One region of the Arthrobacter sp. SPT-J7 genome, then DNA from elsewhere that is predicted to be linked to it. Evidence: riboswitches for the same ligand, from Rfam matches in the RefSeq annotation. Region 1 holds a riboswitch; each other region holds the start of a gene.
What was found. Region 1 has a riboswitch for S-adenosylmethionine ahead of AC5RWX_RS10630 (hypothetical protein). Riboswitches for the same ligand answer to the same signal wherever they lie in the genome.
Positions count from the first base shown of each region.

Region 2: it holds a riboswitch for S-adenosylmethionine, as region 1 does, so the genes downstream of both, AC5RWX_RS12490 (bifunctional o-acetylhomoserine/o-acetylserine sulfhydrylase) here and AC5RWX_RS10630 (hypothetical protein) in region 1, are expected to answer to the same signal.
Region 3: it holds a riboswitch for S-adenosylmethionine, as region 1 does, so the genes downstream of both, AC5RWX_RS18415 (bifunctional o-acetylhomoserine/o-acetylserine sulfhydrylase) here and AC5RWX_RS10630 (hypothetical protein) in region 1, are expected to answer to the same signal.

Region 1 covers NZ_JBNHFF010000005.1:215,460-225,664, forward strand. The annotation lists gene AC5RWX_RS10610 (RNA polymerase sigma factor) at 9-581, shown strand; gene AC5RWX_RS10615 (anti-sigma factor) at 568-1,284, shown strand; gene AC5RWX_RS10620 (TspO-related membrane protein) at 1,345-2,148, shown strand; gene AC5RWX_RS10625 (Dps family protein) at 2,274-2,834, shown strand; gene AC5RWX_RS10630 (hypothetical protein) at 3,450-3,806, opposite strand; SAM riboswitch class IV at 3,836-3,966, opposite strand; gene AC5RWX_RS10635 (ABC transporter permease) at 4,186-5,955, shown strand; gene AC5RWX_RS10640 (ABC transporter ATP-binding protein) at 5,952-7,097, shown strand; gene AC5RWX_RS10645 (ABC transporter substrate-binding protein) at 7,113-8,156, shown strand; gene AC5RWX_RS10650 (bifunctional 3-(3-hydroxy-phenyl)propionate/3-hydroxycinnamic acid hydroxylase) at 8,212-9,822, shown strand; gene AC5RWX_RS10655 (DODA-type extradiol aromatic ring-opening family dioxygenase) at 9,833-10,205, shown strand, end outside.
Region 2 covers NZ_JBNHFF010000006.1:259,726-269,930, reverse strand. The annotation lists gene metX (homoserine O-acetyltransferase MetX) at 1-853, opposite strand, end outside; gene AC5RWX_RS12490 (bifunctional o-acetylhomoserine/o-acetylserine sulfhydrylase) at 934-2,259, opposite strand; SAM riboswitch class IV at 2,327-2,441, opposite strand; gene AC5RWX_RS12485 (VOC family protein) at 2,633-3,274, shown strand; gene AC5RWX_RS12480 (CPBP family intramembrane glutamic endopeptidase) at 3,435-4,214, opposite strand; gene AC5RWX_RS12475 (PDR/VanB family oxidoreductase) at 4,334-5,284, opposite strand; gene AC5RWX_RS12470 (amino acid ABC transporter ATP-binding protein) at 5,305-6,102, opposite strand; gene AC5RWX_RS12465 (amino acid ABC transporter permease) at 6,099-7,037, opposite strand; gene AC5RWX_RS12460 (ABC transporter substrate-binding protein) at 7,057-8,004, opposite strand; gene AC5RWX_RS12455 (hypothetical protein) at 8,155-8,598, opposite strand; gene AC5RWX_RS12450 (Rieske 2Fe-2S domain-containing protein) at 8,613-9,674, opposite strand; gene AC5RWX_RS12445 (GntR family transcriptional regulator) at 9,846-10,205, shown strand, end outside.
Region 3 covers NZ_JBNHFF010000019.1:11,337-21,541, forward strand. The annotation lists gene AC5RWX_RS18395 (LysR family transcriptional regulator) at 1-652, shown strand, start outside; gene AC5RWX_RS18400 (zinc-dependent alcohol dehydrogenase family protein) at 677-1,795, opposite strand; gene AC5RWX_RS18405 (MFS transporter) at 1,901-3,283, opposite strand; gene metX (homoserine O-acetyltransferase MetX) at 3,463-4,578, opposite strand; SAM riboswitch class IV at 4,591-4,706, opposite strand; gene AC5RWX_RS18415 (bifunctional o-acetylhomoserine/o-acetylserine sulfhydrylase) at 4,801-6,126, opposite strand; SAM riboswitch class IV at 6,170-6,285, opposite strand; gene AC5RWX_RS18420 (VOC family protein) at 6,451-7,089, shown strand; gene AC5RWX_RS18425 (CPBP family intramembrane glutamic endopeptidase) at 7,360-8,139, opposite strand; gene AC5RWX_RS18430 (DeoR/GlpR family DNA-binding transcription regulator) at 8,244-9,032, opposite strand; gene hutI (imidazolonepropionase) at 9,129-10,205, opposite strand, start outside.

The DNA of each region.
Region 1 (10,205 bases):
ACGCAGGCTTGGCACCTCCTCCTTTCGACGCTTGGGATAGCAGCATCGATGTCGCCTTCGCCGCCGGCGAGGAGTCGGCCATCGCCGACGCCTACCGTCACTTGGCGCCCCTGGTGCGCACTTTGGCTTCCCGAGCCTTGCGGGATCAGGCGGCCGCGGACGACGTCACACAGGAAGTCTTCATCCGGGCCTGGCGCCTGCGGGAAGGCTTTGACCCGACGCTGGGCAGACTGCCGGCCTGGATTGTGGGGATCACCCGCCGAGTGATCGCCGATGCGCAGTCGTCCTCTGCCCGAGAGGACCGCAAAGTCCGTGCTGTTTCGGCGGTGCTGCCTGACCCCGTTTATGCCGAAGACGCGCATTCCCCGGAAACGCTGGCAGACAGGTTGGTGCTGGACGGAGAGTTGGAGCGGCTCGGGGAACCCAAGGGTTCCATCATGCGCCTGGCTTTCTATGAAGATCTGACGCACGAGCAGATTTCACGCCGGCTCGATCTGCCGCTTGGTACCGTCAAGAGTCACATTCATCGCAGTTTGCAGCACTTGAGACGCCGATTGGAGGTTGACCATGCAGCACCTTGATCCGGAGTTGATCAGCTTGCTCGCGCTGGACAACACCATGGGCGACCAATCAGACCGGGACCACCTCCGAACCTGCGTCCAGTGTGCCGAGGAGTACCAGGCGTTCCGCCGCGCCGTGACCGCAGCGAAAGCCGACCCCGATCCGGAACTTCAGGCACCGGGGCCGCACGTCTGGCAGGCCATCCACCGTGAACTGGGGCTTTCTCCGGACCTCGCGGAAGATCCGCTGCGCGGGGCCGGCGGTTCAGCAACTGTCCGCAGCCTGCCCTCCCGGAGACGCGCGCGGATCCGGAATCTGCCCGCCTGGTTGGCCGCCGCGGCCGCCGTGGTGCTCCTGGCAGTCATCGGTGTGTCCTGGAGCATCAACCGCAGCGCAGATATTTTGGCGCAAACAAATCTGGAGCCGTTGAAGCAGTACACCGCCACCGGTACGGCGCGGGTGGTGGAGACTAACGGCATCAGGGAACTGGACATCAGCCTGAGCGCCAACGAGGCCCGGGGATATCAGGAAGTGTGGCTGATAGCTCCCGATCTGTCAGGGTTGGTCAGCCTCGGCGTGATGGACTCGGACAGCGGCAGATTCCCGATCCCCGAAGGCCTGGACCTGTCCAAGTTCCCCATTGTGGATGTCTCCGACGAGCCAGTGGACGGAAACCCGGCTCACTCCACCGTGAGCATCGTTCGTGGCCGGCTAGGAACCTAAACGATATTCCACGGTGGACTTTTCCTGGCAGCGGGAACACCGACGAGGGCCGGAGGAAGCATGCAGCAACGAACGGAGATCCGGACCGGGCTGGCCGTCCCGATACTGGTGCTGGTCAGCTCCTTGTTGGCAATTGTTGCCGCCTTCATGGGCAGCGGCGTAGTGATCGGAACCCCGATCCAGCAGGCGGCAGACGGCTGGCTGAACGAAGACTCCACGCCGCTGGCTCCGGCCGCGCCGGCTTTCCGGATCTGGTCCGTCATCTACCTCGGACTGCTCGCGTACGCGGTCTGGCAATTGCTGCCGGCCCAGCGGCGGTCCGGCCGGCAGGCTGAGCTGCGCCCCTGGGCGGTGGCCTCCATGCTGTTGAACGCCGCGTGGATCTGGGTGGTGCAGGCCGGACTGTTGATCATCAGCCTGGCCGTCATCGTCATGCTGCTGGCCGTGCTGGCGCGCGTCCTGGTGCTGCTGGTCGACACGTTGCCGGACGGGAGACTGGATGCATTCATTGTCGACGGAACCTTCGGCCTCTACCTGGGCTGGGTAACCGTGGCCACGGTGGCCAATGCCGGGGCCGTCTTCGCAGCGTCGGGCGTGGACGGCTTAGGTCTTCCGGTGACCTTGCTGTCTTCGGTCGTGCTCGCTCTGGCAACGGCAGTCGGTGTTGGCACCGCGGTGTACAGCAGAGGCCGGTTTGCCCCGGCGCTGGCCACCAGTTGGGGCCTGGCCTGGATCGCCGTCGGTCGGCTCGACGGCGGACTGGTCGACCAGGGCACCGCGATCGCCGCAGGAATTTGCGCTGTGGTGGTGCTGCTCGCGGCGATTGTCAGCCGAGTGCTCGTGGGTGGCGGCGCTCGCGATTAGTAAGCCTGCTGAATTTCGCCCTTGGCTGACGAAACGTCGCCCAGCGGGACGTTTACAAGGTTCGCAGCTAGGTTGGAAAACAGCAGGATGCCGACAAGCGGCATCGCCGAGCAAGGAGGTTTCTCATGGCGGAAACGACCGGATCCAAGGCAAGCTACACAGTTCCCGGCCTCAAGCTGGAAGACGGCCGAAAGGTCGCAAAAATCCTGCAGCAGCGGCTCCACGCGCTCAATGACCTGCAGTTGACCCTCAAGCACGCCCACTGGAATGTGGTGGGCCGGGACTTCATCGGAGTCCACGAAATGCTCGATCCGCAGATCGAAAAGGTCCGCGCAATGATCGACGCCGTCGCCGAGCGGATTGCCACCCTGGGCGTCTCCCCGAACGGGCTGCCCGGTGCCCTGGTTAAGGAACGCAGCTGGGACGACTACGACATCCACCGTGCCGGCACCGCCGAGCATCTCGCCGCACTGGACGTGGTCTACAACGGAGTGGTCGGCGCGCACCGCGAGGCCATCGAGACCGTCGGTGAAATCGACCCGGTCACCGAGGACCTGCTGATCGGCCAGACCGCCGAACTGGAACTCTTCCAGTGGTTCATGCGGGCCCACCTGGAGAACAGCGCCGGCGAACTGGCCTCCGGCGGAGAGAAGACGGAAAAGGGCGCCGCCGAGAAGACCAAGTAGCCGGGCCGCACGCTCTGATAATTAACAACGCCTTCAGGGCCCGGCAGCAGCACCACCTGGCGTGGGGCGCTGCCGGGCCCTTGTCGGCAGAAGGTTCACGGGCCCGGGCGGTGGAACCGCACCACGATGCGGTCGCCTCTTCGCACCGGTTGGGGAGGAGCTGCGCGCGGGAACAACGTGGGTCGTGTTCGTGGCGGAATCGGCCGGCGCCCGTTTGATGCTGCCGCGTGGACGACGGACGCCGTGCGGGCGCCGTCGACCTGACGCAGTCGGCGGGCCGGTTGAATCCGCCGCACGGTTCAGCCGCGGCTGAACCGCATTCCCAGCGGCCGGTGTCCTTCCACCATTTCGCAGTCACCTTGGTCGGCGGAACCGACTGGTATCCGGAGCGCCCGGGTTTTGCCTCGGGGGAGGGCTTAATGCGGCGGGGCCATTTGGGCCCTCCCCCCCCCGCATCCTAGGCCCTGGCGTGGCCGGGCGAAGCCGATCTTTTTTGCCGACTCCTGGCGGTTTCGCCGGTATCTTGCCAACCTCGAAGCGGCAGGCAATTGAGGCGTCCCCGCCCCGACAGACGCGGAAGCGCGCCGTTAGACGCTCGGCGCCGGCGTGTTCGGGCTAAGACCGGCACTCCGATGCCACGCCAACCCAGCCCAAGGAGAAGGACCGCTGGTCCACGATCGTCTCGATTGTCAGTAATCTCACCTGCTCGTACCACTTGATGTCTCCGCAGGGGAGAGCCAGCGCCTCCGCGATGTCCGCGGTGTCGTGGTGCCAGCAAAGTTGTTCCTCCCCAGCGTCGAAGAGGTGCACTTTCCCATCCACCTCCAGACGAACGGTCACTGGAATTCCGACATCCTCTTTGAGCGCCTTCCGGATCTGGACCCAATGGACTTTGTGTCCCGGCAGGAACACCGCGCACCGTTCCGTTTTGGTCTGGGGTTCGTCATCGGCTCGGTTTTCATAGCTGGCCACGTCAGTTCCTTTTCCACACTCCGCCACGGCGGACGCTCTTGCCCGCTCCAGTTGGAGACGGACCGCTTCGTCATCCGAACCACCCGTGAGGTTGGGGTTGGTGTGCGGCCATGTCGGAGCATCTGCCCTCTTGCCGGAGGGCGGCGCGCATCTCGTGAAGCTGTCTTCAGCATAGTGACCGCCTCGGACAAAAATCCGTAAGCACATAGCCCGAGGTCGGCCCAGCGCCCCGTCGCACTGGTATCCGTGGCGCACGTTACAGCCCTATGTGACGCATTCTTGACGCCGCGTGAATGGGATCACTAATATCAAGCGTACGAAATACGTAACCTTTGTACGGATTGCGTACAGGCTTACCAAAGCAAGAGAAAGGGGTGCCATGAGTGTCCTGACCGCGCCGCGTTCTTCCACGCGCATCCAGCCCGCTACGGCTGCCCGCACGATCGGCAAAGCGGTCTGCCTCCTTATATTTACCTGGTTGTTCGTGTGGCCGCTGGGCATGCTCATCTATGGGGCCTTCAGCTCGTCACCGCTGGCGGGTAACCCCAAGTGGACCCTGTCGGGATTTGAGCGTCTGATCAATGACCCGAACGCCTACGCGGCGCTCGGCTCAACGGTCATCTACGCGGTGGTGATCACGGTCCTCTCCATGGCGGTAGCCGTCTTTATGGCCACGGTGACCACAAGGATGGATGTGCCCTTCCGGCGATTTATCACCCCCGTGATGGTCATCTTGGTCGCGATGCCGACCGTGCTGTATTCGCTGAGCTGGGCGATGCTTGGTGCTGGCCAGACGGGCATGATCAACCGCTTCTTCGACGTGCTCGGCCTCGACTTCCTTGCGGCGACCTTCAATACGCGTAGTTGGTTCGGCTTGGTATTGGTGACAGTGCTGAAGGCCAGTGCGCTGGCTTACATGATTCTTCTCGGAGCCTTCCGCAATCAAAATGCGGCTTTGGAGGAGGCAGCCCGGATCGGCGGCGCAAGCCGGATCCGTTCGTTCATAGGGATCGAACTGCCGGCCTTGCTGCCTGCCCTTGGTGCTGCCAGCCTCTTCATTTTTGTCAAAGGACTCGAGGCCTTTGAAACCCCGGCTGTCCTTGGACTGCCGGCCGGAATCAACGTGTTCGCCACCCAGATCTATGACTACTTACGCGGCGGATACGAAGCCGATTACCCCGCAGCCTCTGCTTCCTCCTTAGTTATCGTTGCCATCCTCGCGGTATTGGTGCTGCTGCAGCTCAAGCTGACAGGCGGGGGCAAGACGTACACCTCCGTGGGCGGAAGGGCCAAGGGCGCGGACCTCCGCAAACCGGGGAGATGGACGGGCGCCGTGGTCGCGGCGGTGCTCCTGTTCATTCTCGTTGCGCTGATCCTTCCCGTGGCTCAGGTCATCCTGAGCGCCTTCCGGCCCTACCTCGGCGCGTCCGACTTCACCCTGCAGAATTTCGAGCGCCTCTTGAACACCCCGAGTGTCATGAAGGCGTTGGAGACCACAATTATTGTGTCCACGATCGGCGGGCTCCTGACCGTCATTCTCGCGTTGGTTGTCAGTTTCGCTTTTGTCCGGATGAAGGGCCGGCTCGGCCGCTACATCCAATTGGCATCCTGGGTTCCCGCTGCAATGCCTGGCCTGGTTCTGGGCCTGGCCTTCCTCTGGTCGGTCCTGATGACGCCGGGAACCAAGAGCATCTACGGAACTGTCTGGATCCTGGTCATCGGTCTGGCCGTCGCCACCGTCCCGCTGGCCACCAGGACCTTGGAGGGTGCTCTGGCGCAGATCGGCGTCGATATGGAAGAAGCAGCACGAATCTCCGGCGACAACTTCCTCCGCGCGTTTGGAACTGTCACAGTGCGGCTCCTGGTCCCGTCCCTCATCTCGGCCTGGTTCCTCGTAGCCATCACCATGTCGGGGATCCTCGACGTGCCCATCCTGCTGGGCAGCGCCAACACCGAAATGATCGCCACTGTCAGCTTTGGCTTCTACAACAGCGGCGAAACCGTTCTGGCCGCTGCCCTCTACGTCATCTTTACCTGCGCGATGGCAGGACTGGCAGCTGCCGCATTCTTGCTCTGGCTGATAGCCCGCACCATCATTCGCCGCAGTGCCTCCCAACAGCGCGAAGAAGTACAAGGAGTTTCCGCATGACCAGCATCGTCATTAACAACCTGCACAAGTCCTTCGGCACCAAGACTGTATTGGACCACGTAGGACTCGAGGTAGAAGATGGGGAGTTCATCTGCCTGTTGGGTCCCTCCGGTTGCGGCAAGAGCACCCTCCTGCGCGCCATCGCAGGCCTGGAGCACCCGGAGGGTGGCACGATCTACCTCGGCAGCGAGGCCGTTTTCGATGACAAGGTCGGCATCAATAAGGCCCCGGAAGAACGTCACCTGGGGATGGTTTTCCAAAGCTTCGCGCTTTGGCCGCACAAATCAGTCTTCGAGAACGTCGCGTATCCGCTGAAACGAGCCAAGGTTTCCAAGGCCGAAACACGTGAACGTGTTCGGGAAGCGCTAGTCATGGTCGATCTGTGGGAACACCGGGAAGCGTATCCAGGAACGCTTTCGGGAGGCCAGCAACAGCGGGTCGCCCTGGCGCGTGCCGTGGTCCCGCGCCCTCGGCTGCTACTGCTCGACGAACCGCTATCCAGCCTGGACACCAACCTGCGCGCCCAAATGCGTCGTGAGATCCGTCGAATCCAGCAACATCTCGGGGCCACGGCCGTTTACGTCACGCACGACAAAGAGGATGCCGGCGGACTGGCCGACCGCGTTCTGGTTCTTCAGGACGGAAAGATCGTTCAACAGGGCGCGCCCCGCGATGTCTTCGTTTCCCCGAAGACGGCCTTCGTTGCCGAATTTGTGGGTTTCGACAACTTCTTCGAAGCCCTCGTTGTCGACTCAGGAGAAGCACAGGCCACGGTAGAGATCGGCAATGGTAACCGGCTGACCGCCGCCGTGACGTCCCAGTTGGAGGCTGGCAGCACCATCACGGTCGCCATCCGTTCCCGCCTTGTACGTGTCTCTCCCCATGATGGGACGCCAGTCGACGGCGCATTCGTGGGCACCGTGGTCTCTAAAGCCCATCTCGGCGACGACGTGGAAATCGTCATCAGCGACGGCGTTGCCGAAGTCGTTGCCCGTGTCCGCCCCGGCTACGCCCGCGATATCGAGGTCGGAGGTCTCGCCCTGGCCCAACCTCCCGCCGGAACGGTGGTTGCTGTCGAGGGTCAACGCAAGGGCGGTCCCGCTGCTCCCACTCCTACTCCCTCCGTCCGAATTAACGCCTAGAAAAGAAGCCCTGACATGAAGAACAAGATGAAATTTGCCGCCGTTGCCGTAGCATCCATGCTGCTGATCAGCGGCTGCGGCGGAAACGTATCCGCCAGCCAAGCAGTGAACGCCACCAGCGCCGCAGAGTTCTACGAGGCCGCCAAGGCAGAAGGCAAAGTAACCATCTACGGGCCCACCGAAGACTTGTACGCCGCCGTCTATGATGACTTCAGCGCGGAGTACCCGGGGATCGAGATCGTTACTTCGGATATCTTTGGCCAAGAACTCGACACCCGGCTCGAAGGCGAGCAGATCGCGGGCGGATTCGAAGCCGATCTGGTCCACATCGGAGTGTCCGACACCGAACGGTACAACGATAAGGGCTACCTGGCTGGCTTCACGCCGGTGGAAGCAGACGGCCTGGATGAACAGTTCATCGGTCCCGATGCAGCCTGGAGCGTTCCCTCGCAGCACCTCTATGCCACGGCTTACAACACCAAGGCACTCTCGGCAGAAGAAGTGCCGGCAACCTGGGTCGACCTGGCCGACTCGAATCTGGCGGGGAAAATCGCCACGGCTACGCCCAAGCAAAGCGGTGTCACCCCACAGGTCCTGGCCTCGGCGCTTGCTGCTGGAGCGATTGACGAAGCGTGGGTGGATTCCTTCAAGGCCGAGGCGAAGCCCAAGATCTTCCCCTCGGTGGCAAACGCGCTGCAATCAACGGTGACCGGCGAGACTGCCATTTCCTTCGTCGCCGGCTACGGCACGTTTATGCGACAGAAAGAACAGGGCGCCCCGCTTGAGTTCGTAGCCATGGACGACGGCGCCTACTTCTCCGACGTGGCCTACGCGGTCTTGGACGGAGGCCCGAACCCGAACGCTGCACGACTACTCGTTTCCTGGATGTTCAGTGACGCCGGCCAGGCATCCATTGCCAAGCACGTCTTTGAGTTTGGAACCATGCCGAATGCTCCGTTGCCGGCCGGCGCGGAAGAAATTGGCGACCCGGTGCGGCTCGCCTACCCCGGCGCAGAAAAATACCGTTCCACGCTTGAACTGCTGAACACCAAATTCTAGATCCGTGCGTAGAGCCGCAGTTGCGGCTCCACGCACCGTCCAGGGAGATCCTCCAGTGAATACCGAAGTCCTCATCGTCGGAGCGGGCCCTTGCGGCGCCACCATCGCCAACCTGCTCGGGATCTATGGCGTCAAGACGACCATCATCGACCGCGCTCCGGAGGTCATCGATTACCCCCGGGCTGTCGGGGTTGACGATGAATCATTGCGCGTTTTTCAGTCGTGCGGCCTCGGCCCCGAGGTGCACGCTGACATGATCCAAAATCAGGCGCTGATCTGGTTCGATTCGAATCTGACCAAGCTCGCCGAGATCGCACCATCAGGGCAGCCTTTTGGCTGGCCCCGCCGCAACTCTTTTATACAGCCGATGCTGGAAACGAAACTGCGGGCGGGCCTGAAACGCTTCGACCACGTCGACCTCAGGCTTGAACGGGATCTCGTCGAGCTCAAGCAGTTGGACGACGGCGTCGAGGCGACCATCGCGGCGGCGGACGGTTCAACAGAGACTGTCTTTGCGCAATACGTGGTCGGAGCGGACGGCGGGCGCAGCACCGTTCGCAAGCAGATCGGTGCGGTTCTGGAAGGAACGACGTTGCCCGCCCGTTGGCTCGTGGTTGACATCAAAGACTCGTCCTACCATGCGCCGTTTTCCGGAAACTACATCAGCAGTTCGCGCCCGTTCGTCTCCATTGACCTGCCGTTTGGATACCGGCGCTTCGAATTCCGACTCAATGACGACGAGACAGATGAAGAGATGGTGCAGCCCGAACGGGTGGAGCAGCTCATCCGCACCCACTTCAATTGGACTGGTCCCATGTCCGGGCTGGAACGCTCACGAGTGTACTCGCACCACAGTCGGGTGGCAGACCGCTTCGGAAACGGCAGGGTATTCCTGGCCGGCGACGCAGCGCACCTACAGCCGCCGTGGTTCGGTCAGGGCATGAATTCAGGTATCAGGGATGCGGCCAACGTGGCGTGGAAGCTGGCGGCTGTGATCAGGCACGGAGCCTCCGACGACCTGTTGGAGACCTACGGGCAGGAACGCCGTGGCCACGCCCGGGCACTCGTGGAACTGGCCACCATGCTCGGGAGAGTGTACGGACCGAAAACCAAGCTGGGTGAAAAGGTCCGCAGCTACGGCCTGCGCGCCATGCAGCGGATTCCGGCCACCAGGGACTACCTGCTGCAGATGAAGTTCAAGCCGATGCCGTACTACGAGCGCGGAGCCGTTCTTGACCCTTCGCCCAAGAACGCCGTCGGCAAGATGTTCATTCAACCTGACGTCGAGACAGCGGACGGGCGGCGGATCAAGCTGGATACGGCTGCAGGGGACTGGTTCACGATCATCGGAATCAACATTGACCCCGTGGAACACATGAACGCTGAATCGCTTCACTACTGGCGATCCCTCGGTGCACGTTTCTTGAGGGTGAATCGGTCCAGAGCGGGCCAGCATCTGCGAAAAGCCACGTCCGAGACCACTCTCCTGGACGACGTCCAAGGCGGCTTCCGCGACTGGTCGCGCGGCAACAGGAACCGCGACATTCTGGTGGTCCGCCCGGACCGGTACCTGGCTGCCTCGTGCGCCCGCGGCGATGCCAACACCATGACCCGCAGCTTCAGCAAAGTACTGCCGCTGAAGTCCACAACGCTCATCAGTAATTAAGGAGTCCACCATGGCAGAAATTGTCGGATACATCGCGATGTCCCACTCGCCCTTTTGGGACGAATCCTTCGACGTCGAAGGGCCGGGTGCCGAATTTGCGGCTGGCGCAGCGACCGTCAAGGAAAAGGTACAGGCGCTGGCCCCCGACCTGGTGGTCATCTTCGGGCCTGACCACATGCGCAACTTCTTCTATGATCTGATGCCGGCGTTTTGCATCGGCGCGGGGGAGGTCGTCAGCTTCGGCGACTATGGAGGTTATAAGGGTCCGCTGCCTCACCTCGAGGGGATCGGGCGGCAGGTCATTGAGAACGTTCGCGAACAGGGCTTTGATCCGGCCTTCTCCCTACGGATGGGGATTGACCACGGCATTGCCCAGCCCTACG
Region 2 (10,205 bases), on a different contig from region 1:
CCAGCGAGCCGCGGCCGCGGGAAACATCATGGCTGACCAGGGCCTCGGTGAGCAGGATGTAGCTATTGGCGTCAAAGCGGGAAACCAGTTTCTCCGCCTGGTAGTCCAAGTAGCTTTCCACTGCGTAGCGGCCTCGGGCCGCCGGCGTGATGCCGCCGAACGGCTGTTCCTCCGCCTGCGCCGAGCGGCCGAACCGGTACTCCAGTTCCGGTTCCGAGCGGTAGTTGATGTGGGCGATCCGCCGGGCGATGCCCAGTCCGGCTTCGGGGGCGGGACCGCCGTAATAGTCGCCGCCGGCAAAGTGCGGGTCCAGCCGGATGGCGGCGACCTGCGCCTGCGCAAACGCGATCTGTTCGGCGGTGCTGGCTGCCCCGCAGGCCATGACGGCGCACCGGGCCGTGCGCTCCGGGAACGTCGCCGCCCACTCCAGCGCGCGCGCCCCGCCCATCGAGCCGCCGAGGACGGCATGCCAGCGGCGAATACCCAGCGCATCTGCCAGCCGCGCCTCGGCCCGAACCGAGTCGCGGATGGTGACGAACGGAAACCGCGACCCCCACGGCGAGCCGTCCGGTGCCGGCGACGCGGGACCGGTGGAGCCGTAGCAGCCGCCAATCATGTTGGCGGCCACTACGAAATAGCGCTCCGTGTCGATGGTGGCACCGGGACCGATCAGGTCGTCCCACCAGCCGTCCTCGTCGGAGGTGCCGCGGGCCACGTGCGTGCTGCCGGTCAGGGCGTGCTCGATCAGGACCGCGTTCGACGCATCCGCGTTGAGGGTGCCCCAGGTTTCAAAGCCCAGAACGACCTCGGGCAGGTAGCCGCCGGCTTCCAGTTCCAGCGCACCAACAGGCATCCTGCGCAGGACGCCATCCGTCGCCTGGTCCACGAGTTCCTGCGGTTGCACTATCGTCACGCTGCGTTCTACCTGCTTGCCTAGTCGTCCGCGCCCTTGGCGGCACGGAACCCGGCCTCCAAGTCGGCGATGATGTCGTTGACGTTCTCGATGCCCACCGAGAGCCGGACCAGTCCGTCGGTCACGCCGGCGGACAACCGCTCCTCGGCCGAAAGCTGGGCGTGCGTGGTCGACGCCGGGTGGATCACCAGCGAGCGCACGTCGCCGAGGTTGGCCACATGCGAATGCAGTTCCAGTCCGTCCACAAAGCGCTTGCCGGCCTCCAGTCCACCCTTGATCTCAAACGACACGATGGCGCCGGTGCCCTTCGGACCGTACTTGCGGCCGCGCTCGTACCAGGGGCTCGAGGGCAGGCCGAGGTACGCAACGGAAGCAACGTCGTCGTGCGCTTCGAGGAACTCCGCCACCTTCTGCGCGTTGGCCACGTGCCGCTCGACCCGCAGGCTCAGCGTCTCAAGGCCTTGGGCTATCAGGAAGGCGTTGAACGGGGAAATGGCAGAGCCCAGATCGCGCAGCAGCTGCACGCGGGCCTTGAGGATGTAGGCGAGGTTGGCGCCGAGCGCACTTCCGACACCCAGGTCGCGGGCGAAGACCAGCCCGTTGTAGGTGTCGTCCGGGGTGTTGAAGCCAGGGAACTTCTCCGGATCGGCAGCGAAATCAAAGGTGCCGGCGTCCACGATCACGCCGCCGATGGCGGTCCCGTGACCCCCGAGGTACTTGGTGGCCGAGTGGAGCACAATGTCTGCCCCCCACTCGATCGGGCGGATCAGGTACGGGGTGGCCAGCGTGTTGTCCACGATCAGCGGCACGCCGTTCTCGTGCGCGATGCTGCTGACGGCCTCCAGGTCCAGCACGTCCTGGCGCGGGTTGGAGACCACCTCGCCGAAGAAGGCCTTGGTGTTTGGCTGCACGGCGTCGCGCCACTGCTGCAGGTTGTCCGGATCCTCAACGAAGGTGACTTCGATGCCGAACTTGGGCAGCGTGGTGCGCAGCAGGTTGTACGTACCGCCGTACAGGCTGGGGCTGGCTACGATATGGTCGCCGGCCTCGGCCAGGTTCAGGATGGAGAACGTGGACGCAGCCTGGCCGGAGGCCAGCAGCAGTGCGCCGACGCCGCCTTCCAGGTTGGCGAGCCGGGTTTCCACAGCCTCGCTCGTCGGGTTGCCGATCCGGGTGTAGATGGGTGCCAATTCGGACAGGGCGAAGCGGTCCGCGGCGCTCTGCGCGCTGGGGAACACGAACGACGTGGTCTGGTAGATCGGCAGTGCGCGGGCACCGGTGGCGGCATCCGGCTCTTGGCCGACGTGGATTTGACGAGTTTCAAAAGACCAGTCTGCATTGGACATGGTGCAACTCCTTCAACGGAAGGGGTCATCCGGGATCCGGCCGTGCCGGTATATCCGTCCCGGGTGTGACCCGCGCTTGCGCACCGCCTTGTGGCGGCTGCCTGGTCTTCACCCGGGGCACCCCACCGCGGTTGGAGGGTTGCCGGCCAGCAAACCGGGGTTTCACGCTGGCACTCATGACCTGCGTCCAGTCTCGGCGGAGAGCCCGGCCGGCCGCAACAATATGACATCTTGTGACCGCCCCTCCCCTGCCTTGCCGGGGGCCAGACCTGCCCTTGGCTGTAAAGGGCTAACGTCAAGATTCACCGCGAAAGCACAGTGACTTAGGTCACCCTAAGTCGAGCGCTGGTTCACAAAGTGCCAAGATATGCCTATGCGCTTCGACCACGTTTCTTATGCTGCAGAGCCCGACGGCCTGGCTGCCACCTCAGAGCGGATTTCCAAGGCCTTGGGTATCGACGCGGTCAAGGGCGGGGTACACCCCCGCTTCGGCACCCGCAACATGATCTTCCCGCTGACCGACCACCATTACCTGGAAGTGGTGGAGGTCCTGGACCACCCCGCGTCCGACAAGGCCCCCTTCGGCCAAGCCGTTCGTGCCCGGTCCGAAGCCGGCGGCGGCTGGATGGGCTGGTGTGTGGAAGTGGACGATCTGACCCCGTTCGAAGAGCGGCTGGGCCGTCATGCGGTTCCCGGGAACCGAAAGTTTCCGGACGGGCAGGAATTGAGCTGGCAGCAGATCGGCATCAAGGGCCTGATCGCCGACCCGCAGGTCCCCTACATGCTGCGCTGGGATGACGGCACCGAGGCACTGCACCCGTCCAACGCGCGCCCCGCGACCGTCAAGCTGATCGGCCTGACCATTGCCGGATCCTCGGAACGCGTGGCCGACTGGCTGGGCACCCCGGTAGATGACCTTCTCGACGACGTCAAGGTTGCTTGGACCGCACCCAACGGCACACCCGGCATCATGTCGGTCCGCTTCGAAACCGCGAACGGCATCGTCGAACTCTAAGCTTCCGGTCCCGGCTGGCACGGTACCAAGACTCGCGCTTATCGCAGGGGCTCCCATTCCGCCCTCTTGCTCCCACCCACGGTGGCGCAAGAGGTAGAACGGGAGCCTTTGGCCTGTCCGGGGAGAGAACGCCCGGACTCCCGCGGGGCGTGCAGGCGGGTCAGGTCCCGATGCCGATGGCCGGACCCACCAGCGCATACCCGACAAAGCCGGCAATATCCAGCAGTGCGTGAGCGACGACCAGCGGCATCACCCGCTTTACCTTTGTGTAGACGTACCCGAATACCAGCCCCATCAGGAAGTTGCCGATGCCCGGTCCAATCCCCTGGTACAGATGGTAGGTCCCGCGCAGGGCGGCGCTGACGAAGATCGTGGTCCAGATCCCCCAGCCGAACTTGGCGAACCTGTTGAAGAGGTAGCCAACCATGACCACCTCTTCGAGGATGGCGTGGCGCAGTGCTGACAGCACCAGTACCGGCACGGTCCACCAATATTCGTCCAAGGCCGCGGGGACAATGGCGGTGGTGATCCCAAGCGCCCGGCCGGCGGCATAGACGACCAACGTGCCGGCACCCATCAGCAGCGCCAGCAGGAAGCCTAAACCGAAGTCCACCTTGGGCCGGGAAAAGGTGAACCCGATCGAGCGGAAGGCCGATTGGCCGGGCGAGGTCATGAGGAGCAGCACCAAGGCCACCGGCACCAGCGCAAAGCAGATGCCGAGCATCTGGTAGACGAAATCGAAGATCTCCCGCTTGTTCAGTACCGGGTTCAGCGTGGTGGTTTGCGAGGCCAGCGGCGCGCGGGTCATCTTCTCCAGCAGGTTCACCACGGCGTAGACAGCCGACTGCCCCAGCGAAACCCCGAGCACAATGAGCACTTCCGCCCGGTAGTAGCTCAGCGTGCGCGGTGCACTCGCGGTGACCACCTTCTGCTTGTCCATAGCCTCCATCTTGCCAAGGGAACCCGGGCCGGGGACATCCGGAAGGGATTCGTGTTCCACCCTCCCCCGCCGTTGAATCGGCTTTCGTTGCGGCGCGGGCGCTCCGGGACCAGGCCTCGCTACAAGTCCAGCAGCAAGCGCTTGCCCTTGCACCGGGAGACGCAGATCATCATGGTGTCTCCCGCGTCGCGTTCCGCATCGGACAGCAGCGAATCGCGGTGGTCAATTTCGCCGCCCAACACAGGCGTTTCACAGGTACCGCAGATTCCCTCGCGGCAGGAGTTCAGCGGGCTGAGCCCGGCCGCTTCGAGTGCCTGCAAGATGGACTCGTCCGGTCCCACCGGGACCTCAGTCCCGTCGGTCAGTTCGACCACGAAGGCGGACTCGCCGTCGTTCTCCGGGACTTCGCCGGTTGCGGCGAAGCGCTCGCAGTGGAACCGCCCGGGATCCTCCCAGCCGTCGGCAATCGACTGAATGACATTGAGCAGCGGGCCGGGACCGCAGGCGTAGACGTGAGTTCCGGCGCCCTGCTCCGCCAACAGCTCGGCCAGCGGGTAGAAACCGCTCTCGTCGTCGGCGTGGATGTGGATGTCTCCGCCGAATGCCTGGATCTCTTCGAGGAACGCCATCGAGGAGCGGCTGCGTCCCAGGTAGACCAGGCGCCACGGTACGCCAAGTTCGGCAGCCTCGCGGATCATCGGCAGCACGGGGGTGATGCCGATGCCGCCGGCGATGAAGACATAGCTGTCCGCGGGTGCCAGGACGAAGTTATTGCGCGGGCCCCGTACCTGGATCTTGGTCCCGGGCCTCAACAGGTCGTGCACGTAGGCCGAGCCGCCGCGCCCCTCCGGCTCGCGCAGTATTCCCAACCGCCAGACTGACCGGTCCGTCCGCACGGAGCAGAGCGAATACTGGCGCAGGAGGCCGTTGGGCAGGAGCACGTCGATGTGCGATCCGGCGTCCCACTCGGGCAGCTCGTCGCCCAGCGGATGTTCCAGCTGCAGCGACACCACGCAGTTGGATTCGCGCGTGATCGACCGGACTTCGACGTCGAAAAAGTCTTCGTTCATGATTCCTTCACCTCGGGTGCTCAGGCGGCGGCCGGTTCGGCGAGAACCGAAGCCAGGAATGCCTTGGTGCGTTCGTTTTGAGGGTTGGTGATGACGTCGCGGGCCGGCCCCTCTTCCACCACGTGCCCACCGTCCATGAAGACCACTCGGTCGGCGACGTCGCGGGCGAAGTTCATTTCATGCGTGACCACCACCATCGTCATGCCGGATGTGGCCAGATCCTTCATTACTTTCAAGACCTCGCCTACGAGTTCGGGATCCAGTGCGGAGGTCGGCTCATCGAACAACATGAGTTTCGGTTCCATGCACAGGGCACGGGCAATCGCCACCCGTTGTTGCTGGCCGCCGGAGAGCTGGCGGGGATATGCGTCCGCCTTCTCGCTCAGGCCGACCTTTTCGAGCAGCGACTTGGCCCGCGCCACAGCTGTTGCTTTCCGCTCCTTCCGGACCAGGCGCGGCGCCTCGATGAGGTTTTGCAGAACGGTCATGTGCGGGAAGAGGTTGAACTGTTGGAAAACCATGCCCACATCCGAACGGCTGTGGCAGATCTCGTTGTGGCTCTGCTCGTAGAGCCTGTTGCCCTTGAGTTCGTAGCCGACGATCTTCCCGTTGACCCACATCCTTCCGCCGTCGATGGCTTCCAGGTGGTTGATGCAGCGCAAGAACGTGCTCTTTCCCGATCCGGACGGGCCGATCAGGCAGACCACCTCGCCCTGTCGGACGTGCAGGTCGATGCCCTTCAAAACCTGGTTGGAGCCGAAGTTCTTGCACACCGCGTTAGCTTTGACCATCGGTTCGGCGTTGTTCATGGCCGTCATTTCTTGCCGCCTTTCAGGGAGAGAGCGTCGTGCGTCGCGAAGAACCGCTTCAGCTGCTGCAGAGGCGTCGGCGGCAAGTTCCGCTGGTTGCCACGGGCAAATCGCCGCTCCAGGTAGTACTGGCCGATGGTGAGGACGGACGTGATCAGCAGGTACCAGAGGCTGGCGACCATGAGCAGCGGGATCGTCTCGAACGTGCGTGCGTAAATGATCTGCGCCGAGTACAGCAATTCCGGCACGGAGATCACGCTGACCAAGGCGGTGGTCTTGAGCATGCCGATGGTTTCGTTGCCGGTGGGCGGGATGATCACGCGCATCGCCTGCGGCAGCACGATGCGTCGCATGGTCTGCAGCTTGGTGATGCCAAGCGCCCCGGCGGCCTCGGTCTGGCCGTGGTCAACGGAGAGGATGCCGGCCCTGACAATCTCGGACATGTAGGCACCTTGGTTCAGGCCGAGGCCCAAGATCGCCGCTGTCATCGGAGTGATGAACTGGTTCGCGTCCAAGTGGACCCCCGGGATGCCCAGCGTGATGACCGGGTACAGCGCCGCCAGATTGAACCAGAACAACAACTGGACCAGCACCGGCGTTCCCCGGAAGAAGTGCACATAGGCGAAGGCCGCGCCCCGCACCACCGGATTGACCGAAAGCCGCATGACGGCCAAGACCACGCCCAGCACGATCCCAATGGCCATGCTGATGACCGTGAGCCCCAGCGTCACGAGGATGCCGTTGCCGATGGAGATGTCGCGCAGGTACATGGCCACGACGTCCCAGCCAAAGTTGGGATTGGTGAAGATGGAGTTCAGCAGCAATCCGCCCACCAGGAAGATCACCGCTGCGGCCAACCAGCGGCCTGGGTGCTTCGCCTTGACGATGGTGTAGCCATCAACCGGTGGGGCCACCGGCTGGGTTTGCGTAGTCACGGCAGTCATGGGGTTGATCCCTCTTTCGCTACTTGGCCTCGAGCGTGTCGGCCGTGATCAGCACCGACTCCGGGAAGTCCCACTTGTCGCCGATTTCCTGGTAATGGCCCCCGGCGATAACGCCCTTCACCGCTTCGGCTACGGCTTCGGTCATCCCGGCGTCCTTGGCCAGGGCAATCCCGAACGGTACGGCATCGTAGTCCTCGCCCTCGGCCAGTTCGAACTGTCCCTTGGCTTCCTTGCCCTGGTAGGCCAGCGGCACGCTGTCGGCGATCACCCCGTCTACCCGGCCGGAAGCCAGCGCCAGGTTGGCGTCGGTCTGTCCGGGGAAGTTCTGGATCTTGATCGCTTCCTTTCCGTTGGCCGTGCATTCCTTGGAGAACTCAGGAAGGTGTTCCATCGACTGAATCGACCCCTTTTGGCCGGCGATCTTCTTCCCGCACATGCTCAAGGGGTCCATGGAAATCCCCAGCGGATTTCCCGGAGCGACGGCGATCCCTGTGCCGGTGTGCAGGTACTCGACGAAGTCGACGATCTTCTCGCGTTCCGGCGTCACGGAGAAGGCCGACAACGCCATGTCGTACTTACCGGAGGCCAGCCCGGCCAGGATCGTGTCGAACGTTGCCGGAACGTGCTCCACTTTCAGCCCCAAGGCCGCTCCGACGGCATCGGAGAAGTCCACGTCGAAACCGATCATGGTCTTGTTGTCGGTGTCGTAGAACTCGAACGGAGCGTAGGTCGGGTCAGAAGCGACTTTCAGCGTCCCGGCAGCCAGGACCTCCTCCGGCAGCAAGTTCCGGGCTGCTTCGTTGACCTGCACGGCTTCCACCCCGGCGCCCGACGCAACCGGAGCAGCAGTGTCCGCAGCGCCCGTGGCAGCACCGGAGGCGTTGGTGCAGGCGGTCAGAGAAACGGCCAGCAGGACGGATCCGGCCAGGAGAGAGGAACGGGTGGCACGGTGACGGGAATGACGCATGGACTTTCCTTTCATGGTCCGGACGGCGTTGTCCGGTGGTGGATATCCGCACTGATCAGGAGACGACCAGTACCTCGGTGCAAGAAAATTTCGGATTCGACGTGCAGCAGGGTGCGTCCGGCGACTAGTGACGAAGGCGGCGGGCCTCTGTCAAGGGACCCACCTCAGGACCTTGGCCTTCCGCGGGGCCAAGGTAATGACCTGGACAGCGGATTCTCCGGCGGCGAGCGAGAGCCGGATGGCCTCGGCTTCCTCGCCCTCCACGATGAAGACGTCGCCGGGCCGCAACCAGCGTTCCCACGGTCCGTCCACCGCCGCGACCAGCGCTTCGCCGCCGAGTCCGGTCACAATCAGCTGCTCGCCGGGCCCGCGCTGCAGTGTGCCCGTATAGCTGCCGGTGTAGCGGTGGCTTTCGGAGGCGATGTAGCTGGCATCGGCTTCCAGTTCCACCGTGGGCTCGGGGCCGGTTTCATTCAACTGCACCGTCCAGCGCCACGGGTCGCCGCGCTCGGCTGAGTCCGGACACGCGGCCAGGATCTTGGCGCCCGTTGCGGAGGCAGTTTCGCCGCCGAGCGGGTTGGCTCTGATCAGCATCCACATGGCGGGACCTAGGCCGTCCTGGGAGCAACCGGCTCCCGGCGGGCGGCCGGCTGCGCCGCAGCCTTCGCCTGCTGTTCCTGCTTCAGCAGCGCACCCAGGATGCGCCGGGCCCGGGCCACGCCGCCGTCCTGGGCGATCAGCACGTCGAACTCGCCCTCGGGGCGGGTCTGCATGCCAATCTCCTGTGCCTCCAGTGCGGAGGCGTCCTCGTCCAGCACGGTGGCCAGGCCGACGCGCAGGTCTTCGGTCGCCTGCTCATTGTCGACGGCGAAGTTGCGGCTGAAGGCGTAGTAGTACCAGGAGTTGTGCGCGTCGATCGGCGTGATGCCGTTCAGCACCTTGATCAGGAAGCCCTCTTCACGCGGTTTGCCCTCGCCGGTGATGCCCGAGTGGAGCACATGCAGGTTCGGGACGAAGAACTCGGTGCAGTGGAAGCGGTCGAACAGTCCGCGGGCGTCCATGGTTTCGGCGTACAGCGGCGGCGCCTCGACCGAGGGCATGAGGCGGTCCACGCTGACCACGTTGCCGTCGACCTCAACGGTGATTCCGTGTTCGTAGATGTAGTCATCGCCCACGGTGGTCTTGTGCAGGAAGGACTCGTGGGTCAGGTCCAGGAGGTTGTCGTGGATCAGGTCTGCCCGGCACTTGAAGTGGTACGAGTGGGTCACGGTTGCCCACTCCGGGTCCACCATCCAGTGGGTGTCCGGGACGTCGGCCGGATTGGCCAGCTCCGGATCGCCGGTCCAGACCCAGATCCAGCCGTCCTGCTCCACCACCGGGTACTTGCGCACCTTTGCGCGTTCCGGGATCGAGGTCTGGGCCGGCACCTTGGTGCACATGCCGTCCGGGCCGTAAGTGAAACCGTGGTAGCCGCACTCCACCGAATCACCGATGGTCCGGCCCTCGGAGAGCGGGAAGGCGCGGTGCGCACAGCGGTCCGCCAAGGCAATGGCTTCGTTGTCCTGTGTTCGGAACAGGACGATCGGCTGCTCGCAGATGACCCGGCGCACCGGCTTGCGGGTGACCTCCGTCGACCACGCCGCCACATACCAAGTGTTCAGCACATACATGTTCAGTTCTCCTCCATCACGTGTGTATACACTGTATTCAGAGCGCAGATGTGACGTCAAGCACTTTCACGTAACGTTCTGCTTCATCCGTTTCACCCAAATTCGCACCGCACCGCCTGGGCTGCTGACCCGGACGGTAAAGTGCACAATGGACAACAGAAGGGGGCCGCTATGGCTGCGATACCGAACGACGTGAGACCGCTGTCAGTCCGCGTCCATGAGCAGCTGAGCGCCGACATCATCAGCGGGTCCATCAAGCCGGGTTCGGCTTTGGCCCAAGAGGTGGTCGCCGCCCAGTACGGCGTGTCCCGCACCCCTGTCCGCGATGCGCTCACCCAGCTGACGATGGAGGGACTGACCACCCTCGTCCCGGGCAAGGGTTATATAGTCAACCAGCTCGACGAGCGTGAGATCGAGAACGTCTTTGAGGTCCGCTACGCCCTGGAATCCCTCGCGGTGCAGAACGCCATCGGCTCCTACACCCCCCAGCAGTTGGTGCGGCTAAGCGGTCTCATCGACGAGACGGAAATC
Region 3 (10,205 bases), on a different contig from region 1:
TGCCGCCACGGGCCAGGACCGGGACGCCCTGTCGGGCATGGTGCGCCTGAGCACCTCGGACGGCTTCGGCGCAGAATTCGTAACCCCTGCGCTGGTCCGCCTCCAGCAGCGGCATCCCCTGCTGAATGTGGAAATGCTCAGTGCCACGCGCAAGGTCAGCCAGAACCGCTCCGGCGTGGACCTTGAGGTGGTGGTGGGCCGCACGGATGTGAGCAACGCGCAGGCCATTTTCCTGACCAACTACTTCCTCCGGCTCTACGCCAGCCCGGCTTATGCCGCCGAACGGGGCTTGCCGGAAACGCCCGACGGCGTGGGGCAGCACGGCTTCGTCTCTTACGTTGAGTCCGCACTCCAGGTTGCCGAACTGGGCCACCGGTCCTCGCAGCTGCCCATGCCCAGGTCCAGCTTCCAGGCGACGAGCATCTTTGCCCAGGTGGAGGCGGTGCGCCGCGGCGCGGGCATCGGATTGCTTCCGAATTTTATGGTGGCGCGGAACCCGGAGTTCGTTCCGGTGCTCCCCGGCGCCTTCCAACGACAGGTGCCCATCTGGGCTGTGGCCCGGCCGGAATCGCTGCGGTCCGCCCGGGTGCAGGCCGTGGTCACTGCGCTAAAGGAAGAAGTGGCCGAACGCCAGGACGTGCTGGCCGCCTAGTCCCTGGGCATCCGTACCGTCTGTTCAGGCGTGGAAGAGCCGCCTCACCACGTGCCCCGCAGCCAGCGCATCGAGGCCTTCGTTGATCTCTTGAAGCGGCCGGGTGTCGGTGTGCAGCAGCTCAACGGGAAGCCTGCCCTCGCGCCAGTACCCAAGGTAGAGGGGGATGTCCCGGCCCGGAACGGCATCACCCATATACGAGCCCAGGAGCCGCTTGCCCGCCCCGGCGAACTGGAGCGCGGGTACGGTCAGTTCCGCCGTGGGGTGTGGCAGCCCCACCGAGACCACGGCGCCGCCACGCGTCACGTACTCGAGGCATGATGCAATGACCCGGGCTGACCCCACAGCTTCGATGGCAATGTCCACACCGTCGCCGGCCGCCTCCAGGATCAGGTGGGGAGCTTCGTCCGGGGTCCCCACGGCGGTTGCCCCGCACTTCAGGGCGAGCCCGTGCTTGCGGGCATTGGGATCGATGGCAATCACGGAGGAGGCACCGGCCAGCGCCGCGGCCATGACGGACGAAAGACCTACAGCGCCCAGTCCGAAGACCGCTACGGACTGGCCTTGCTGGACGGCCGCTGTGTTGAAGACGGCTCCCATACCGGTCAGCACGGCGCAGCCGAACATAGCCGCAACAGTGTCGGGGACGTCGTCGTCGATGGCCACCACCGATTCCCGGGCCACCACGGCGTAGTCCGCGAAGGCAGAAACCCCCAGATGGTGGTTGATCCGTTCCCCCGCAGGCGTCCGCAGGAGGGCCCCGCCATGCAGGAGGTCCCCCGAGCCGTTTACTTCCGCCGCACGGTGGCACAGTGCCGGACGGCCCCCCCGGCAGGCACGGCAGTCACCACAGCTGGGGACGAAGACGAGGACCACATGGTCTCCGGGGGAAACATCCGTAACACCTTTACCCACTGCGGCAACCCGCCCTACAGCCTCGTGCCCCAGTGCCATGGGAAGGGGCCTGACGCGGGAGCCATCCACCACGGAAAGGTCCGAGTGGCACAGGCTCGAGTAGGTGATGCTGATGCCCAACTCGCCGGCGCGGGGTTCCGGCCGGTCAAGCTCCTCGACCCGAAGGGGATGCGCTTCGGTGTAGCTGGTTCCGGGCGGGACCGTGGCGTAAAGGACCGCTGCTTTCATGGGAAATCCTGACTTCTACGAAGGTGCTGACGCCCAACTGCCCGGGCCTGCGTGGTCGCGGGTCCGGGCAGTTGGTGCTGTTCGGCTCTGCGGTGGTGCCGGTGACTATTTCTTGCCGGCCGCGAGCAGGTCCGCGGTGCCCCGGGCGTCGGCTGCGTCCACGTCGTGCAGCGAGATGCCGCGGGTCTCCTTGAGGAAGAACACGGAGATTGCGGTCACGATGCAAGCCCCGAGCAGGTACAGCGCCACCGGAGTAGAGGAGTTGAAGGTTCCCAGCAGTGATGTGGCGATGATCGGTGCCAGCGAACCGGCGACGATGGAGGTCACCTGGTAGCCCAGGGAAACGCCCGAGTACCGCATCCGGGTGGGGAACATCTCGGCCATGATGGACGGCTGGCCTGCGTACATCAGCGCGTGGAACAACAGGCCGATGGTGATGGCGGCCAGGATGATGATGTCATTGCCGGTGTCCATCATGGGGAAGGCGAAGAAGCCCCACGTGCCGCCGAGGATGGCGCCTGCCATGTAGACGGGCCGCCGGCCGAATGCGTCCGACATCCTGCCCACGAGCGGGACCGCGCAGAAGTGGATGAAGTGCGCCACGAGCAGAAGCAGGAGGATGCGGGAGGTGTCGGTCTGGACAACGACCTTAAGGTAGGTGATGGAGAATGTCACCACGAGGTAGTACAGGATGTTTTCGGCAAAACGCAGGCCCATGGCGGTAAAGACACCGCGCGGGTACCGGCGGAAGACCTCGGCAACACCGTAGCCCTTCTTCTCCACCGTGACTTCCTTGCGGGCTTCGATGAAGATCGGGGCATCCTGGACCTTGGTGCGGATGTAGTAGCCGACGATGACGATGACTGCGGAGAGCCAGAAGGCGACGCGCCAGCCCCAGCCGAGGAAGGCTTCCTGGGAAAGCGTGGCCGAAAGGGTGAACAACACGCCCGTGGCCAGGAGGTTGCCCATAGGTACCGCTGACTGTGGCCAGCTGGACCAGAACCCGCGCGACTTGTTGGGGCTGTGCTCGGCAACCAGCAGCACGGCGCCGCCCCACTCACCGCCGACGGCGAAGCCCTGCACGAAGCGCAGGAACACCAGGAGGGCCGGAGCCCAGTAGCCGATCTGGGCGAAGGTGGGCAGGCAGCCCATAAGGAAAGTGGCTACGCCGACGAGGATGATGCTCAGCTGCAGCAACTGCTTGCGGCCGAACTTGTCACCGAAGTGGCCAAAGACGATGCCGCCGATGGGGCGGGCCACGAAACCTACGGCGTAAGTGACAAATGCGGCAATGATGCCGTCCAGTTCAGTCCCTGAATTGGGGAAGAAGGTTTTGCCGAACACCAGGGTGGCGGCGGAGGCATAAAGGAAAAACTCGTACCACTCAACAACAGTGCCGGCCATGGAGGCCGTAACGACTTTCTTCAGGCCTGAGGCCTTGACGTCGGTTTCCTCTGGCCGCCGTGCGGCGGAGCTTTCCGTACTCATTTAGTGAACTCCTTCGGCGTCCTCTTCGACACCACTGGGACAGGCTGTGGCGGATACGTGTGATTTTGGCCACGAACCGCCGGGTCCCATTGAGTATGGTCTGCCTTATCGCCCAGCTCAACGGCGAATCATGCAGAGCCCATCTGCATTAATGCACACATTCTGCTTTGGAGGCCTGCTTAGGCCGAAAGGTGCTCGCGGAGTTGCGGTGCCAACTGGCCGATCTCGGTGAGGAATCCGTCGTGCCCGATAGGCGCTTCGATGAGGTGGACGTCCACCTCCCCGGGAAGAGCCCGTGCCAGCTCCCGTGACTGTGACGGGAAGTAGAGCCGGTCCGAGTCCACGGCGGCGATAAAGAAACGCGCGCTGGCACCGGACAGAGCCTGGGTGAGGGACCCCCGCCCCCGGCAGATGTCGTGGCTCATCAGTGCCTCCGTGATGGCGATGTAGCTGTTCGCATCGAAACGCTGCACCAGTTTGGTGCCCTGATGGTCCAGGTAGCTTTCCACCTGGTAGCGTCCGCGGGCTGAAAGCTGCTCACCCTGGAGCGGCGATTCGGTAGCCTGCGGCGTCCGCCCGAACCGTCCGTCCAGCTCCTGCGGGGAACGGTACGTGATATGGGCAATACGCCTGGCCAGCGCCAGGCCCTCCTCCGGGGCGGGTCCGTTGTAGTAGTCACCGCCGTCGAAGTTGGCGTCCTGGCGGATGGCGAGGGTCTGTGCCTGGGCGAAGGCGATTTGCTCGGCCGTACTTGCGGCGCCGACGGCGATCACAGCGCATCGCTGTACCCGCTCCGGATAGGTAAGCGCCCATTCCAGGGCACGCGCCCCGCCCATCGAGCCACCCAGCACGGCAAACCAGCTCGAGATCCCCAACTGGTCGGCCAGCCGGGCCTCCGCCACTGTGCTGTCCCTCAGGGTCACCAGTGGAAAGCGGGAGCCCCAGGGCTTTCCGTCCGGAGCGGGCGACGACGGACCCGTAGACCCGTAACAGCCACCTACGATATTGACGGACACAACAAAGAATCGGTTCGTGTCCACCGGCGCACCTGGTCCCGCGAGCTGTTCCCACCAGCCGGGCTCTTCCGTGTCGCCCCTGGTTACATGGGTACTGCCGGTCAGTGCATGTTCAATGAGGACGGCGTTGCTGCCGTCCGCGTTGAGGGTGCCCCAGGTTTCATAGGCCAGCGTGACGTCCGGCAGGTATCCGCCGGCCTCCAGCTTCAGTCCCCCGATGGAGGCATAGCGGACAATCCCGTGTTCAGGGACGGTGGTACGGGTGACGGTAACCGTCATGGCAAGACCTCTTCTACGCGCTTGCCCGCCGTCGAATGACCGGCAGGCCAGGTCTTCACCCGGGGCACCCCACCGCGGAAGGAGGGTTGCCGGCCAGCAAGCCGGGGCTGTCACTGGCACTCATGACCTGGTTCGAGTGTACGAAACAGCCCCTGCCTGCCGCCAAGAGTGTGACTGGTTGTGACTTCCCCGGCCCGCTGCCGAGCTGGTGCCCGGGTACTGCTAGGCGCCGGTGGCTTCCTTGGCCGCCCGGAAGCCCGCCTCAAGGTCAGCCAAGATGTCATCGATGTGCTCGATCCCTACCGACAGCCGCACCAGGCCGGGGTGCACGCCGGCAACCACCTGCTGCTCAGGCGAGAGCTGGCTGTGGGTGGTCGACGCCGGGTGGATGACCAGGGAACGGACGTCACCGATGTTGGCCACGTGGGAATGCAGCTCAAGCGCGTCCACGAAGCGTTTACCCGCCTCCGCCCCGCCGGCGAGGTTGAACGACACGATGGCGCCGGTGCCCTTGGGGCCGTACTTGCGGCCGCGCTCGTACCAAGGACTGGAGGGCAGCCCGGCGTAGGCGACGGATTCGACGTCGTCACGCGCTTCCAGCCAGCGGGCTACTTCCAGGGCGTTGGCGACGTGACGTTCCACCCGCAGGCTCAGCGTCTCCAGTCCTTGGGCGATGAGGAAGGCGTTGAAGGGCGACACTGCCGAGCCCAGGTCACGCAGGAGCTGCACCCGGGCCTTCAGGATGTAGGAAAGGTTGGCGCCCAGGGCACCCTCGGCGCCAAGGTCCCGGGCATAGACCAGCCCGTTGTAGGTGGGATCCGGGGTGTTGAAGCCGGGGAACTTTGCAGGGTCCTTGCCGAAATCGAACTTTCCGGAGTCCACGATCACGCCGGCGATCGCGGAACCATGGCCGCCCAGGTATTTGGTGGCCGAGTGCACCACAATATCCGCACCCCATTCCAGTGGCCGGATCAGGTACGGGGTGGACAGGGTGTTGTCCACGATCAGGGGAACCCCGGCGTCGTGCGCAACCTGGGACACGCCTTCAATATCCAGGACATCCTGCCGCGGGTTGGAAACCACCTCGCCAAAGAACAGCTTGGTGTTGGGCTGCACTGCCTCGCGCCACTGGTCCAGGTTGTCAGGGTCAGCCACAAACGTGACGGAAATGCCAAACTTCTTCAGGGTATGGGCAAAGAGGTTGTAGGTGCCGCCGTAAAGGCTGGGGCTGGCCACAATGTGGTCCCCAGACTCGGCGATATTCAGGACTGCGAAAGTTTCAGCGGCCTGCCCTGAGCTGAGCAGAAGGGCACCCAGGCCGCCTTCGAGGCTGGCGATCCGCTGTTCCACGGCTTCCTGGGTGGGGTTGCCGATCCTGGTGTAGATGGGCGCCAGCTCAGCGAGGGCGAAGCGGTTCGCTGCGCTCTCTGCGCTGGGGAACACAAAGGACGTGGTTTGGTAAATGGGGAGCGCACGGGCACCCGTGGCAGCGTCCGGCTCCTGCCCTGCGTGGATCTGGCGGGTTTCGAAAGACCATCCGTTGGACAACTAAGGCTCCTTTGACATGGGCCCGGCATGCTCGAAGCACCGCGGGCCGCGCTTGCCATCCGGCCGTTGCCGGACAGCCAGGTCCTCACCCGGGGCACCCCACCGCGGATGGAGGGTTGCCGGCCAGCGAGCCGGGGCTTGGCGCTGGCACTCATGACCTGAGCCCAGTGTAGGAACATGGACGCGACGGTTGACAGGATTATGACGAACAAGGTCCTCACCGCTGCCGTCAACAGGACCCTGGATTAATGCTGCTTCAGAACCAAAATCCCAGTAAGGCTATCCTTAGCTGAGAGCCCGATCACAAAGTGCCAAGATGTTGCCATGCGCATGGATCACGTCTCTTACGCCTGTGAACACGATGGCCTGGCTGCCACCACCGAACGTATTTCCTCTGCCCTCGGCGTTGAGGCAGTGAAGGGCGGGGTACACCCGCGGTTCGGAACCCGGAATATGATCATCCCGCTCGCCGGGCACAAGTACCTCGAAGTCGTCGAGGTCCTGGACCACCCCGCTTCGGACAAGGCTCCCTTCGGACAGGCAGTGCGTGCACGGTCTGCGGCGGGGGGCGGCTGGATGGGCTGGTGCGTCGAGGTTGACGACCTGGTTCCCTTTGAAGAACGGCTCGGACGCTCCGCTGTCAACGGAAACCGCAAGTTTCCTGACGGCCGCGAACTGGTCTGGAAGCAGATCGGCATCCTGGGTTTGATTGCCGACCCGCAGGTTCCCTACATGCTCAAGTGGGAGGGGGACCCGTCCCTGCACCCGTCCAACGCCTATGAGAGCAACGTGAAGATGAGCTGCCTGACCATTGCCGGCTCCGCTGCCCGGGTTACCGAGTGGCTGGGCGAGCCGGTGGAAAAGCCGCTCGAAGATGTAGCCGTGGAGTGGGTGGCACCGCACGGGACCCCCGGGATCCTTTCGGTGACGTTCGAGACCTCCAATGGTGCTGTGACCATCTGACCCTTCCTCCGCGCCCGGGCGGCCCTGCCCGGGCGCCGGCTTGGGCTAAACGCCCTTTGCACTTCGGCCGCCATCAGCTTGTGACAACGGCGTCACCTGCCGATGACGGCCGAATCCGTTTCCTGGCGAAATCTTGGTTGAGCCCGGCGAAACCTGGTAGCTGAGCCTCCAGGAAGTGCCCCTTGCCCAGCTGATGGAACGGTGGCACCGCAAATGTCAGGGTTTCCACAGACTCAGCCACCGGCTACTGTCACAAACAGACCGCCTGCCTTACCCCAGCCCCACGGCCTTGCCGAACAAGCTGAAGCCAACGAACGCCACGATGTCCAGCAGTGCATGGGCTATCACGAGAGGCATAACCCGCCGGGTCCTGGTGTACAGCCACGCGAAGACGACGCCCATCACCACATTGCCGATGAAGGGGCCAAACCCCTGATACAGGTGGTACGTGCCCCGGAGCAGCGAGCTGACCATGATGGACAGCGGCACGCTCCAGCCGAACTTCCCGAAGCGGTTCAGGAGGTAACCCACCACGATGACTTCCTCCACCACGGCATGGCGGATAGCGGACAGGATCAGCACCGGGACCGTCCACCAGTACGCGTCAAGAGCGCTGGGAATGATGGCGGTCGTGATGCCGAGAGCCCTGCCCGCGGCATAGAGGCCAAGGGAGGGGACGCCGATCAGCGCAGCCAGCCCCAAACCCTGAAGCATGTCCCGCCCGGGCCGCTCGAAGTTGAATCCGAGTTTACGGAAAGCCGAACCGGCGTTGTCAGCCCCGCCGGAGGATGCCTGCCGCTGATCGCTGAGGAAGTAGATCACCAGCAGCACCGGCACCAGCGCAAAGAGAATGTCCAGCAGCTGGTACGTCAGGTCAAAGTACTCACGGGGGCTCTGCGAGCGATTCAGGGTAGAGGTGCCCTCTGCCAGCGGTGCGCGGGTCAACTTGTCCAGGAGCTGCACCACGGAATACACGGCAGACTGGCCCAAGGACAGGCCCAAGACAATCCAGACTTCTATCCGCAGGCGACGGCGGGAGGGAACCAGCATGTACCCATCTTGCCTGCAGTTTCTGGAACCGGCCTGATTGCCCTGCGGTCCGGTCGGCAGGCGCGCCCTCGCGCTGGTGGCTTCACTCCCAGTAACAACCAGGCTCAGCGCGCGGCGACAATCACTTCCGTGCCGTTGGCCTCGAAGGCCGCCTTGTCGTGCGCCGAGATTCCCGCATCCGTAATCAAGCGGGTGAAGTTGTAGCCGTCCATGGTGGCAAAGGCACGCACCCCAACTTTGGACGAGTCAGCCAGCACGTAGGACACCCGTGCCCTGCTGGCCAGCAGGGCGTTGACTGACGCTTCCCCCTCCCCCGTGTTGGTCGGCCCGACGTCGGGGTCGATGCCGTTGACACCGATGAAGGCGATGTCCAGCACCACCTTCTGCATAATGATGTCCGTGTACGGCCCCACCAGTTCGTAGGACCGCGGATTGAGGATCCCGCCGGTAACCATGACTTTGATGTTGGGCCGGACCGCCAACTGCCCGGCGATGTTGATGGCGTTGGTAACCACCGTGAGGGTGGGCTGGTTGGAAGGCGCGTTGAGATCCTCGCGCGTGGCCAGGATCTGCGCCAGCGCGGTGCTGGTGGTGCCGCCGCAAAGCCCGATCACGGCGCCAGGGGCAATCAGCGCTGAGGCCGCCTGGGCAATCTGCTCCTTGGCCTCGGCGTGATCGTCGCGGTTGTACCTGCCCGGCAGGTCGTAGGCCAGCGCGCCCGTTCTGGCACCACCCCGGGTCCTGGTGAGCAGCCTGCGCTTTGCCAGGCTGTCCAGGTCGCGCCGGGCGGTGGCCGGGGAGACGTTGAGGGTGCTGACGATCTCTTCGACCTCCACCTGGCCGGTCCTGGCGAGGAGATCGAGTATGGCCGTCAGTCGGTCAGTGCGGGTCATGCAAGAGCCTCCAGCTACTCCCGCCACCGGGCGCGATGACGCTTTCTGATCATAACAGACCGCTAATGATCATCTAACGTCAGCTTGTCCCGGGAATTACCTGGCCCTCTTCCCGGCGCGCCATACAGCGTACGTCAGGGGCATGCCTGGACGGTACGCAAGGTGCGTAGCCGACGGTGCATTGAGCAGGTGGAGATCCGCCCGGTGTCCGACGGCGATCGAACCCACCGCACGTTCGCCGTCGGCGTCGTCTCCCTTGTCCTTGTGCAGTGCAAGGGCGCCGCCGTAGGTGGCGGCGCGTACGGCTTCATGGACGCTGAGGCCCATCTGCAGCACGGCGGTGGTGACGCAATAGGCCATCGAGCTGGTGTAGGACGTGCCCGGGTTGCAGTTTGAGGCCAGCGCCACCTGGACGCCGGCGTCAAGCAACACCCGGGCAGGGGCAAGTGGCTGGCGGGTTGAAAGATCGCAGGCGGGAAGGCAGGTTGCAACAGTGCCCCTCGCACCGGTTCCGAAAGCGGCATCCCACCCCGCCCAGGTTCCGGCCAGCGCGTCAAGGTCCTTATCCGCAAGGTAATTCACGTGGTCCACGCTCGCGGCCCCAAGTTCCACGGCGAGCTGCACGCCCGGGCCTTGGCCGAGCTGATTGCCGTGGACGCGCAGGCCCAGGCCTGCGTCGCGGCAAGCCAGCAGGACCCGCCGGGATTGCTCCTCAGTGAAGGCGCCCTCTTCGCAAAATACGTCGGCCCACTGCACGTAGGGCCGGACGGCGGCGAGCATCGGGCCGCACACGAGGTCGGTGTACTCGTCCGCGTCCTGTCCGGCGGGAACCAGGTGCGCACCGAGGTAGGTGACCTGGTCCACCACGGTGGAGGCGATGCGAGCGCTCCGGGTCTCGTGTTCAACGTCCAGGCCGTAGCCGGTTTTCGTCTCGATGTAGGTGGTTCCCTGCGAAACGCCTTCGTCAACGCGGGACAGCGCCAAACGGGTGAGGTCGAAATCGGACGTGGCACGGGTGGCGTTCATGGTGACGGCGATGCCCCCGGCAGAGTACGACTCCCCCGCCATCCGCGCTTCGAACTCCGCCGTCCGGTCACCGGCGAACAGCAGGTGTGTGTGGGAGTCCACCCAGCCCGGGATCATTGTCCGGCCGCCGGCGTCTACAGCGTCATC